DNA from 3 places in the Rothia sp. L_38 genome. Region 2 is predicted to be linked to each of the others. Evidence: predicted binding sites of a transcription regulator. Region 2 holds the regulator's gene; each other region holds the start of a gene.
What was found. Region 2 encodes HrcA, which represses chaperone genes, less so after heat shock. Its sites were predicted from a motif close to TTNGCACTCGNNNNNNNCGAGTGCNAA; they were not measured.

Region 1 (4,173 bases), on a different contig from region 2:
CTCCCTGCCACCGGTCGTATAGATGGAGCTTTGGGTATAGAGAAACCGGCGCCTCGTTGCCGAGACGCCGGTTCCAGGAAAACACAATCACTATTAACTCTTAGCCACCTGCACCAAATGCAAGATCGCGATGGAGAGCCTCAGCGCTCTTCTTCTCGAGCTTGGTCCAGCCGTCGGATGCGTAGGCAACAAGCAACATTGCCAAGAGCCCCACGATGATTGCGTAGAGAACAAGATCGACAATGGTAACCATATGCCTCACACCTTTCAGTTTCGCCTTTGATACTGATGAATAAAAGTAAGAGAAGACCTCTTTAGTGATTTAAAGCATACCCACAGACTGGCGTGAAGTGCAATACTATTATCTAAAATTTTTAGTCATATTTTCAGAAGGGTGTAAAAACTCCGCCACTCCTTACCAGGGGCAAGAAGTGGCGGAGCTTACAGCACGTGAGGAACCGGAAATGAACCGGTTTTCTCAGGCGGACGTAATTACATCATGCCGCCCATGCCACCCATGTCGGGGGCAGCAGCTGCTGCTGCAGGTTCGGGCTTGTCGGCAACGACGGCCTCGGTGGTCAGGAAGAGACCGGCGATGGAGGCAGCGTTCTGCAGGGCAGAGCGGGTAACCTTCACGGGGTCGTTGATACCTGCTGCCATGAGGTCTTCGTATTCGCCGGTTGCAGCGTTCAGGCCGGTACCTGCGGGCAGGTTGCGGACCTTGTCGACAACAACGCCGGGCTCCAGGCCTGCGTTGAAGGCGATCTGCTTAAGGGGGGCATCGATAGCGACGCGGACGATGTTGGCACCGGTTGCTTCGTCGCCGGAAAGTTCCAGCTTCTCGAAGGCTTTAACGCCGGCCTGAATCAGGGCTACGCCGCCGCCGGGGACGATGCCCTCTTCAACGGCTGCCTTAGCGTTGCGGACGGCGTCCTCGATGCGGTGCTTGCGTTCCTTGAGTTCAACCTCGGTAGCGGCACCTGCCTTGAGAACTGCAACGCCGCCAGCCAGCTTGGCCAGGCGCTCCTGCAGCTTCTCGCGGTCGTAGTCGGAATCAGAGTTAGCGATTTCACCGCGGATCTGGGCTACGCGACCCTCGATAGCGTCGGCATCGCCGGCGCCCTCGATGATGGTGGTCTCGTCCTTGGTGACAACAACCTTGCGGGCCTGGCCGAGCAGGTCGATGGTTGCGGTGTCGAGAGAGAGGCCGACCTCTTCGGTGATGACCTGGCCGCCGGTGAGAATAGCGATGTCGGCCAGCTGGGCCTTACGGCGGTCGCCGAAGCCGGGAGCCTTAACAGCTACAGACTTGATGGAACCGCGCATCTTGTTGAGTACCAGCAGAGCCAGAGCTTCGCCCTCGACGTCCTCAGCGACGATCAGCAGGGGCTTACCGGACTGCATGACCTTTTCGAGGACGGGGACGAGGTCCTTGACGTTAGAAATCTTGGAGCTAACGATCAGGATGTAGGGGTCTTCAAGAACAGCTTCCTGGCGGTCAGCGTCGGTGACGAAGTAGCCGGAGAGGAAGCCCTTGTCGAAGCGCATACCCTCGGTCAGTTCCAGGGTCAGGCCGAAGGTGTTGGACTCTTCGACGGTGATGACGCCTTCCTTGCCGACCTTTTCCATGGCCTGGGCAATCAGCTTACCAATTTCGGGGTCGCCGGCTGAGATAGATGCGGTTGCAGCGATCTCTTCTTCGGTTTCTACTTCCTTAGCTGACTCCAGCAGTTCGGCGGTGACGGCTTCTACAGCCTTTTCGATGCCGCGCTTGAGGGAGAGGGGGTCGGCGCCAGCGGCGACGTTGCGCAGGCCTTCGCGGACGAGAGCCTGAGCCAGGACGGTTGCGGTGGTGGTGCCGTCACCGGCGATGTCGTCGGTCTTCTTGGCGACTTCCTTGACCAGCTCTGCGCCGATCTTTTCGTAGGGGTCTTCGAGTTCGATTTCCTTGGCGATGGAAACACCGTCGTTGGTGATGGTGGGTGCGCCCCAGGCCTTCTCCAGTACAACGTTGCGACCGCGGGGGCCGAGGGTTACCTTCACTGCGTCTGCTAGGGTGTTCAGACCCTTTTCAAGACCGCGGCGTGCCTCTTCATCAAAAGCAATCAGCTTTGCCATATGGCTTTCGCTCCTTCTGGAACATTCGGGGTGAGCGCGATTCTTCGGTGCCCGCGACGGACGGCGCAGCCCATCTCTCGCCGTCGGGGCGGGTAGGGTGCGCCTCACCAGAGCATCGCTTCAGGTGTTTTACTCAAGAGCGGTTCGGCGGCTAAACCTAGCACATGATTTAGCAGTCGAAGCCTCTGAGTGCTAATACCAATCTTGGCACTTGAGCTCTAGGGGCGCAAACCTATTGCTCCCCCAGCTGAGCCTTAATCGCCCACAGCGCACAAGAGGTGCCGGGCAGGTGGTAGGCGGACGTCCGCTGGCCGCGAGTAAGCGTCCCTAGCCTAGCTGGTAGGTGCCGGTTGCTGAGTCGTAGATGTAGTTACCGGTGGGGTCTAGGTAGAAGGTAGCGGTGGCCGGGTCATAGCTATAGCGATCAACGGAGGTGGGTATACCGGGGTTAGGCCCTATCTCTGCCGCTCCGGTGCCGCTATCGGCAGTTTCTTGGGCAGTAGCTGAAGGTGAGGACGGCGCCCCAGGCAGGCTGGTGGGGTCAAAGTCGGCTCCGAGCACCACGTAGACGAGACCGGTCTCAGCCTGGTAGTCCTGGGCGATGGTGGGCAGGCCCAGGGTGTCGGCTATTTCGTTAGCTTCTGAGGAGGCCCCGGTGGCGAAGTACACCAAAGACTCCGCTGTGTAGGCTCCTGCCCAGTTAGCGGTAGAGGTAACGGTGTAGCCGGCCTCTTCGAGGGCTGCGGTAGCCTGGGCAGCAGCGCCAGCAGGTGCACTGGAGTTATACACCTCAACGGTCACGCTAGAAGGGTTAGTGGTGGGAGTAGCTTCAGCGCTCGGGCTTGCCGATGCGGTAGCGGTGGCACTGGTTGAGCCGGACGCCTCGGGGGCGGCGGTGCGCGGAGAGATCACGTACATGGTGCCACCCACGATGAGGGCCAGCACGCCGCTAACAATAATAGCGAGCAGACCAGCGCGGGACGTCGCAGTATCGTTAACAGCACCGCGATAGGCGCCGCGGCGGGCGTTGTTCTCATCGATGTCGTCAAACTCATCGCGGGGGTAGCTGTTCACGGGCGTCCTCATGATTGTGCGCGGTGGCGGGCTTTTAGTTACTAGGGTACACGCTAGGTGCCGGTGAAGCGGGCTCACGCTCCCTACCGGCTAAGAGGCTTAGGTTAGGGCATCGCGCTTGAGCCGTAGGCGGCGGGTGAGCACGGGTTCGGCGGCAACTGCCTTGGGGTTGTCGATAAGAGCGTTGAGCTGCTGATAGTAGGCAACCGGGGTAAGCCCCAGAGTACGGGTAATAGCCTGTTCTTTGCTGCCCTGGTATTTGAAGCGTTTTTTCTCGAGATTGAGAATAGCTACCTCAAGCTCGCTCAAGCCCTCTGCGGGTTCGGTGGTCTCGCTGCTCATCTCTTAACTTTCAGTGGTCTAGTCTTAGTAGGGAGAATACCGCATCCCTTTCAAGGAGTACTGTGCCTGCCCGTCCCCTGCATGAGATTATGTCCCCTGACTGGGCTCAAGCCCTCGCCCCGGTGGAGCCTCAGATTCGAGCTATGGGGAACTTCCTGCGCGCAGAGCACGAGGCCGGGCGGGCAACCCTTCCCCCTGGAACCGATATTTTTCGGGCCTTTACCTACCCCATGAACGAGGTGAAGGTGCTGGTGATTGGGCAGGACCCCTACCCTACCCCCGGTCACGCGATGGGTCTGAGCTTTTCGGTGCGTCCCGAGGTGCACCCGATTCCCCGGTCGCTACAGAATATTTATAAGGAGCTCCAGGCCGACACCGGGCTGGTGCCTCCGGCTCACGGGGATCTTACGGCGTGGAGCGCCCAGGGGGTTATGCTCATGAACCGGGTGCTTTCGGTGGGGGCAGGTCAGGCGGGGTCGCACCGCAATCTGGGCTGGGAGCAGGTCACAACCGCTGCCATCGAGGCGCTGGCGCAGCGGGGCATGCCCCTGGTGGGGTTGCTCTGGGGTGCGGACGCCCGCAAATGCAGGCCCCTGCTCGGCGGCTACCCCTGTGTTGAGTCACCCCATCCGTCACCGC
Region 2 (4,173 bases):
CAGGTCCTTGAGGGTGACCACGTCACCTGACTGGGTTCCGGTGGGAATCTGTACCTGCTGGGGGCCGTCGAAGGTGTCGAGGGTGATGGTGGTGCCCAGGGCCGCTGCGGTCATGGACACACCGACGGTAGCTACCAGGTCATCGCCGTCCCGGCTGAAGGTGGGGTCGGGGTTGACGCGCAGCTCAACGTAGAGGTCGCCGTTGGGGCCGCCTGCGGTACCGGCTTCACCCTGGCCTGCCAGGCGGATGCGGGCGCCATTGGTGACGCCGGCGGGAATTTTGATGGTGAGGGGCTTGCGTTCCCGCACGCGGCCTTCGCCGTAGCATTCAGCGCAGGGGTGCTTGATGACGGTGCCGAACCCGCGGCAGGTGGGGCACTCAACGGGCTGCACGACGGTGCCCAGAATTGACTGGACCTGGCGCTGCATGTAGCCCTGGCCGTGGCAGGTGTCGCAGGTTTCGGGGTGGGTGCCCTCGGCGGTTCCTTCGCCCTTGCAGAGGTCACAGGTAACGGCGGTATCAACGGTGATGGGCTTGTTGGTGCCGAAGACGGCATCTTTGAGGTCGATCTTGACGTTGATGAGGGCGTCCTGGCCCTGGCGGACGCGGCTCTGGGGGCCGCGCGGGGCAGAGTTGAAGAAGGTATCGAAGATATCTTGGAAGCCGCCAAAGCCCCCGCCGAAGCCGCCTGCTCCTGCACCGAAGCCACCGGCGGTGCCGTTTTCGTTGCCGGTCTGGTCGTAGATGCGGCGCTTTTCGGGGTCAGAGAGCACATCGTGGGCGAGGGAGACGCGCTTGAACTCCTCGGCAGCTTCTTCCGAAGGGTTGATGTCGGGGTGCAACTGGCGGGCCTTCTTACGGTAGGCCTTCTTGATTTCTTCGGGGCTGGCATCGCGTGAGACGCCGAGGGTTTCGTAGTGACTGCTCACTGGTTCTCTCTTTCGATGGGCTGGTTTAAAGGGGGTAGGCGCAGGGCTAGGCCTGGCCCAAAATCTTGGATAGGTAGCGGGCTACGGCGTTGACCTTGGAGACGGTGCTGGTGTAGTCCATGCGGGTGGGGCCAACGACTCCCACGTGGGCAGCTCCCCCGGGCCCGTAGCTACTGGCGACGACCGAGGTTTCGGCTAGGGATTCGCTGCGGTTCTCAGAGCCGATACTCACGGCAAATCCGCGTTCATCGTGGTCTAGGTCGGTGAGTAATTTGAGTAGCACAACCTGCTCTTCTAGGGCATCGAGCACCGGGGCGATGCTGCCTCTAAAATCTACGGTCGAGGCGGCAAGGTAGGAGGTACCCGCAATCAGCACCTGAGAAGAGGCACCCTGGGCGGCGAGCAGGTGCAGGGCCTCGGTGAGGGTGCCGAGCAGGTTATTGCCGGGGGCGGACGCCGGTGCTGCGGCTATGCTGTCGAGCGTACGGTTGGCGTAGAGGTCAAGGAGCTGTTGGCGGGCTACTGCAAGCTCTTCGGGGCTGTGGGCAAGGGTGAGGGTGCGCTGGTTGACCTGGCCGGAGTCGGTAATAAGAATCAGCAGCACCGTGGTGCTGGAGAGGGAGACCAGCTCGATATGGCGCACGCTGGTAGCCGGGCCGGTGGGGTACTGCACCATAGCTACCTGGTGGGTGAGCGATGAGAGCAGACGCACGCTGGTCTTCATCATCTCATCAACGCTTTCGGCGCTATCGAGCAGGGTGTGAATTGCCCGTTTTTCAGCGTCAGAGAGGGGCTGTAGGGACGATATCTGGTCAACGAAAAGTCGGTAGCCCCGGTCGGTGGGCACTCGCCCGGCACTGGCATGAGGAGCCTGGATCAGGCCCTGCTCTTCGAGGGCTGCCATGTCGTTGCGCACGGTGGCGCTTGAGACCCCCAGCTGGTGCCGCTCGAGCAGGGTTTTAGACCCTACGGGCTCACGGGTGTGCACGTATTCTTCGACGATGGCTTGCAGAACTTGCAAGCGTCTCGGGTGGTTCACGGCACCTCCTGGGCTCATAGGTCTTCGCCTGGTGGGCGAAGAGGTCTGCGGGGCTAGATTAGCACTTGATGACCTTGAGTGCTAAGTTACCCGTTAACTCTAATACCACTGAACTAGAATCAGAACTCGGTACGCTGATGGCTAATGCGCTGGATGAGAGAGTGAGAGACACACCGATGGACTACCGCGATACCTGGGGTCAGGCTGACCTTACCTCCCACCATTCTGCCCTGCCCAAGGTACCTCTTGTCCCCGGCATGGTGCTAGAGGACGCCGCCACCGGCTTTGTGGGGGCGGCAGTGACCCTGCGGGCTACGGCGTCCGGCCCCCAGGTGGGCCTCGAAGACCGGCGGGGCCGTATCAAGTTCTTCCCCCTGGGCCCGGGGTTTTTGCTTGAGGGCCGCAGCATTGATCTGACCAAGCCTCAGCAGAAGCCTAAGACCGCTACACGGCAGGTTTCTCGGTCGGGGTCGGTTGCGGTGGAGAACGCTCCGGCACGGACGGCCAGGGCCAGCCGTATCTGGGTGGAGGGCGTGCACGATGCTGAGCTTATTGAGAAGGTCTGGGGCCACGACCTACGGGTTGAGGGTATCGTGGTGGAACCCCTGCACGGGGTCGACGATCTCGCCGCAGCCGTTGCAGGTTTTGGCCCGGCCTCCCACCGCAAACTCGGAATTCTGGTAGACCACCTGGTGGCAGGAAGTAAGGAAGAGCGAATCGCTCAAGAGGCCATGGCCGTGGCAGGTGCCCGCGATAACGTGCTGATTGTGGGCCACCCCTTTGTGGATATTTGGCAGGCCGTCAAGCCCCAGGTGCTGGGCGTGCAGGCCTGGCCCGAGGTCCCCCGCGGGGAAGACTGGAAGACCGGCATACTGCGGCGTTTCGGCCGGGCGGCAGAGACCCCCGAGGACGTCCGCGCCGGCTGGGATTCCATTCTCAAGAGGGTCAACTCCTACACCGACCTTGAACCAAGTCTCTTGGGGCCGGTAGAACACCTCATTGACTTCGTCACCCTTGACGGGCCAGCAGGCTAGAGCGGTTACAGCCGGTGTGACAAATATCGTCCTGCTCCCCCATAAATTCGTAGGCTTCACATATACCGCCCTCCCCTAGCTTTGACTAAAATTGTGTTTGATGGGATCACAGCCCGCACATCACTCATTCGCCCTTTCAACCTCAAAGAGAAGAATTCTTGAAGACCGCAACTGCACCTTCCTCGACCGCCTACAAGGGGTCATCTGCAACCGCTGCACACCTGTCTGTTAGCGCAGACCGAAATATCGCAACCGCTGCACACTTTGGGGGCGTGCTAGGTTGTATTCCCGCGGCCGTCATCTACTACCTCTACCGAGGCCGCGGCCCCTTCACCGAGCAGGAATCCCGTGAAGCTCTCGACTTCACCCTGCTGCCCACCCTGGTTCTGGCCGTCTCTATTATGCTCAGCAACATTCCGGCTATCGGCTGGCTCTTTGGCCTGATTGCTGCCCTGGCCTGGACCTACCTGGCTATCTCAGCTCTGATCGCCGGTGTAAAGGTAACCCGCGGCAACCCCTACCAGTACAAGGGCAATACCCGTCTTTTTAGCAAGCTCACTCGCCGCGGTAAGTAGGCACCCGGGTTGCTAAAACATGAAGGGGGCGGTCTGACTCAGCTGAGTCAGACCGCCCCCTTTCGTTTCCCCTGGTGGGGAAAAGCAGTTAGCTGTCAATATCGGGGAGGAGCTCCCTGGTCACCGCATCGCCCAGTAGGCGCCCCTGGAGGGTGAGCTGCACGCGTCCGCCCGCTCTTGCCTCGGGGTCAATCAAACCCTGCCCCTCAAGCCAGTTCAGGGACGCCTCAATTCGGGCAGCATCGCCACCCTCCAACAGGCGGGAAATGTCTAAGCCGTCAATAACCCTGACCTGTAGCATGATGTCCTCAAACCTGCGGGTCTGCTCCCCCAAAACCTCGCGGGCAGCAGCCGGGCTCTGGCCAGCCCGGACTCGGTTGGCATAGGGTACCGGGTGTTTGAGATTCCACCAGCGGGTGCCGTTCACATGAGAGTGGGCGCCGGGACCAATTCCCCACCAATCCTGGTTACGCCAGTAGGCATAGTTATGACGGGAACGATACTCCGGTGACTTGGCGTAGTTCGACACCTCATACCAGTGGTAGCCGGCCTCATTGAAAATCTGCTCAGCCAGCAGGTACATATCCGCCATGAG
Region 3 (4,173 bases), on a different contig from region 2:
TCGCCTCGTGGGGTAGGGCAGGCCCCAGCTTGACCCCCATGGGGATGCCCGTTGCCGCCAGCTTCTCTAAGTAGGAGAAAGGCGGGGAGAATGCCTCGGGATCAAAGATTCGGGAGGTCGTTGAACCGCCCTCCACCTCGCGGCGGGCCGGATCCAGCCAGAGGGCAGAGACGCGCTCGCCGGTCACGGTCGCCAGCGTATTAAGGTCAACCTGCTCAACATCGCCCACCAGTACCTGGGCTACCGGATAGGGGGAGAGGTTGTGGGCTGTTAGGGCCGCTGTGGCCGGGTCGAGTTCGACGGATGTCACCGCCAATCCTGCGCGGGCAAAGGCCAGGGAATCTGCCCCCAGGCCGCAACCCAAATCGGCAACCGAGGTGAGCCCGGCGGCCCGGAACCGGGCGGCGTGGTGGTCGGCAACCGCTGCCCGGGTTGCCTGCTCATAGCCTGCCTCGGTGAAGAGCATCTGCGAAGCTGTCACGCCAAACTTGGTGGCCCCCAGGGTCTGCAGGCGGGCCTGGGTGAGCAGGGCAGAGGAATCCTCGGCGCTGAAGCCCCGGGTCCGCAGCTTGCTGACGGCTTGGAGGGAATCAGCCGGCTGATAGGGCACTAGCTGGTCTAGGACTGCTAGCTGGTCGGCGGAGAAAGGCTGGGCACCGGCGCGGGGGAAAGAGGTCATGTATCTAGTTTAAGGGTGAGGTGGGGAAGACCCGCTGAAAGCCGACTGGCTGGGTCTGGCGTGAATCGGGCGAGCCTCCAGGGCGAGCCCGAGAGGATCAGTCGGCGCAAGCGGGTCTACCCCGCCCCGTCCCCAACCAATTTAAGTTCCAGAACGCGCTTCGTCCTGCCCCTTATCTGCCCTTCTTCCCGTGGGTAGCTTGGTGATGGGCTGAGTGGCCAGAGCCCAGAGGGCACCGCCGAGGGCGCTGGAACCGATGGCGGTAAAGGCTACCGGGAGGGAAGAAACCAGCATGATGCCTGAGATAGCCAGGGGCCCAGCGACAATGGCGACCTGGGAGAACATCGACCAGATGGAGAGGAACTTAGCCCGCCCTACGTTGGGGGAGAGGTCTGCCCCGATGGTCATATTGATGCCAGCTCCGAAACCGTTGCCGATGGCCATGAGGGTAAGCCCCGCGATGAAGCCTGCGCTGGTGGGCGCTAGAGGGACGAGAAGGAAGCCGGCCCCAAAAAGGCCGAGGCAGAGGGCGAGGACAGCGGAGCGTCCAACCCGGTCTTTGAGGTAGCCGCCGGGAACCATGAGAAGCATTTCGAGGGCAGAGCTCAGGGCAACTGCCAGGGCGATTTGGGAGTCGCTCCATCCCAGGTGCAGGCCCCACAGGGCCAGGACGATGGGCTGGGTGACGCGGGCGACCGCCAGGGTGATGATACCCAGTCCCGCTACCCACACTGCCGGCCAGCGGACAGCCAGGGCTAAATCTTCATCGGTGCGGTTGGAGCGGGCCGTACTGGTGGCGGTGTCGAAGCGCTGGTTGAGCTTACGGATGCGCAGGCAGAGGGTGGCTGAGGCTACGAGCAGGAGGGCGACTAGGAAAACCGTCCATAGAGGGAGCCAGATCAGCAGGAGGGCTGAGAGAAGAGGCCCTGCAAGGGCACCTGCCCGCTGGGCTCCGCCTAGGGAGGTCATGGCTTTGCCGCGGTCTTGGGTGTCGACAGTTTCAGCCAGTACCGATTGCCGGGCCAGACCCCAGGCTACAGTGGCAGGGACTCGGGCCATATGAGCGAAAAAGTAGAGCCACAGTGCCCCAGCCAGGGGCAGAGCCAAGGAGATTGCAGAGAGAGGGTGAGGGCACCGGCTGCGCTGAGGGTTGCCAGGGTCATGGCGCGTTTATCGCCCACCCGGTCGATAGTAGCCCCTACCGGGACGGTGCAGAAGAGGGCCAGGACGCCTGAGGCGGCTACCAGCAGGGAGGCCAGTTCGGGGGAGGCCCCCAGCCTGATGGCTGCCAGAATCTGGATGGGAACGACGGCCCCGAAACCAGCGGCAAAGAGGAAGGAGGGAACGAGCACCGGCCAGAAGATGAGTTTGAGCATGGTTGCCTTTCTTCCGGGGCGAAAGTCACGTCGACCTGTATTTTAGGGTACAACAGTCCGAGTCGGGACGGTGCGCTGTCTGCGAAACCTGCGCCTTATCTTGCCCACCGGGGGTGAGGGGAATAAAGTTTTAGTTAGCACTTGACCGCTGACAGTGCTAAAAGGCAGCCGGTAGCACCGCGACGATACCGGCCTTGCTTACTTAGCGCGTCATGGTCACCCCCGAAAGTTTTACGCTGAGAACCCACTCAAAGGAGTACCTCACCATGGCTATCAAGCCCCTCGAAGACCGCATTGTTGTTCAGATCGTCGAAGCAGAGCAGACCACCGCATCCGGCCTGGTCATCCCCGATACCGCCAAGGAAAAGCCCCAGGAGGCTAAGGTTATCGCTGTTGGCCCCGGCCGCATCGACGACAAGGGCAACCGCATCCCCGTTGACGTAGCTGAAGGCGACGTTGTCATCTTCTCCAAGTACGGTGGCACCGAAGTTAAGTACGGTGGCGCTGAGTACCTGATCCTGTCAGCCCGCGACGTCCTGGCTGTCGTTTCCTAAGTTTTCGCTGTTTCTACCGCACAAAACACGAAACACGAGAAAGAAGTAAGGATTCATGGCAAAGCAGCTTGAATTCAATGATGATGCGCGCAAGCACCTGCAGGCAGGTGTCGATAAGCTCGCCAATGCTGTCAAGGTAACCCTGGGCCCCCGCGGCCGTAACGTGGTGCTTGATAAGCAGTGGGGCGCCCCCATCATCACCAACGACGGTGTGTCGATCGCCCGCGAGATTGAACTGGAAAACCCCTACGAAAACCTGGGTGCCCAGCTCGCTAAGGAAGTCGCCACCAAGACCAACGATGTTGCCGGCGACGGTACCACCACCGCGACCGTCCTTGCCCAGGCTCTGGTATCTGAGGGCCTGCGTAATGTCACCTCGGGCGCTGCCCCCGGTGAGGTCAAGCGCGGCATCGAGACCGCCACCAAGCTGGTCTCAGAGCGCCTGCTGGCTAACGCCCGCGAGGTAACCGGCGAAGAAGTTGCCCACGTAGCAGCTATTTCTGCCCAGTCACCCCAGATCGGTGAACTGCTCTCTGAAGCCTTCAGCAAGGTGGGCCAGGACGGCGTTATCACCATCGAGGACGGCTCCACCACCGAGATTGAACTCGAAGTCACCGAGGGTATGCAGTTCGATAAGGGCTACCTCTCACCCTCCTTTGTGACTGACCCTGAGCGCGCCGAAGCTGTTCTGGAGAACACCGCGATTCTGCTCTACCAGGGCAAGATTTCAACCGTGGCTGAGATTATGCCCGTGCTTGAGAAGATTGTTCAGGCTAAGAAGCCCCTGACCATCATCGCCGAAGACGTGGATGGCGAAGCTCTCTCCACCCTGGTGGTTAATAAGCTCCGCGGCAACCTTGACGTCGTAGCGCTGAAGGCACCCGGTTTTGGCGACCGCCGCAAGGCAATTTTCCAGGACCTGGCTATCCTCACCGGCGGCACCGTCATCACCGGCGAACTGGGTATCTCCCTGGATGCCGTTACCCTGGATCAGCTCGGTTCAGCCCGCCGCGTGACCGTCACCAAGAACAACACCACCATCGTTGATGGCGGCGGTACCTCTGAGGCCGTTGCCGAGCGTGTCGACCAGCTCCGAGCCGAAATTGAGCGTGTGGACTCCGAATGGGACCGTGAGAAGCTCAAGGAACGCCTGGCTAAGCTGGCTGGTGGCGTGGGCGTCATCAAGGTGGGTGCTGCAACCGAGGTTGAGGCCAAGGAACGCAAGCACCGCATTGAGGACGCCGTATCCTCCACCCGTGCCGCTCTGGAAGAGGGCATTGTCGCCGGTGGCGGTACCGCCCTCGTCCATGCCCTGGCAGCCCTGGACGGCGTTGAGCTTGACTCTCGCGACGCCCAGGTCGGTGTGGAGATCGTCCGCCGCGCCCTGGTTCAGCCCCTGCGCTGGATTGCCGAGAACGCAGGTGAGGACGGCTATGTGGTCACCTCCCGCGTAGCCGACATGCCCATCGGTCACGGCTTCAACGCCGCCACCGGTGAGTACGAGGACCTGATTGCCCGCGGCGTCATCGACCCCGTCAAGGTCACCCGTTCAGCCCTGGAAAAC

Region 1: groL (chaperonin GroEL) is a predicted target of HrcA. The motif match lies at 2,288-2,314, and genes of this name have one in related genera.
Region 3: groES (co-chaperone GroES) is a predicted target of HrcA. The motif match lies at 2,190-2,216, and genes of this name have one in related genera.

The regions. Positions count from the first base shown of each region.
Region 1 is NZ_JBOEQD010000005.1:89,568-93,740, reverse strand. It holds gene ACRCJM_RS05185 (hypothetical protein) at 101-262, opposite strand; gene groL (chaperonin GroEL) at 493-2,118, opposite strand; gene ACRCJM_RS05175 (LytR C-terminal domain-containing protein) at 2,446-3,192, opposite strand; gene ACRCJM_RS05170 (DUF3263 domain-containing protein) at 3,292-3,534, opposite strand; gene ACRCJM_RS05165 (uracil-DNA glycosylase) at 3,597-4,173, shown strand, end outside.
Region 2 is NZ_JBOEQD010000012.1:17,366-21,538, forward strand. It holds gene dnaJ (molecular chaperone DnaJ) at 1-930, opposite strand, end outside; gene hrcA (heat-inducible transcriptional repressor HrcA) at 977-1,969, opposite strand; gene ACRCJM_RS09580 (DUF3097 family protein) at 2,146-3,003, shown strand; gene ACRCJM_RS09585 (DUF4870 domain-containing protein) at 3,162-3,578, shown strand; gene hemW (radical SAM family heme chaperone HemW) at 3,667-4,173, opposite strand, start outside.
Region 3 is NZ_JBOEQD010000001.1:116,971-121,143, forward strand. It holds gene ACRCJM_RS00535 (class I SAM-dependent methyltransferase) at 1-679, opposite strand, end outside; gene ACRCJM_RS00540 (MFS transporter) at 821-1,738, opposite strand; gene ACRCJM_RS00545 (hypothetical protein) at 1,714-2,055, opposite strand; gene groES (co-chaperone GroES) at 2,322-2,609, shown strand; gene groL (chaperonin GroEL) at 2,665-4,173, shown strand, end outside.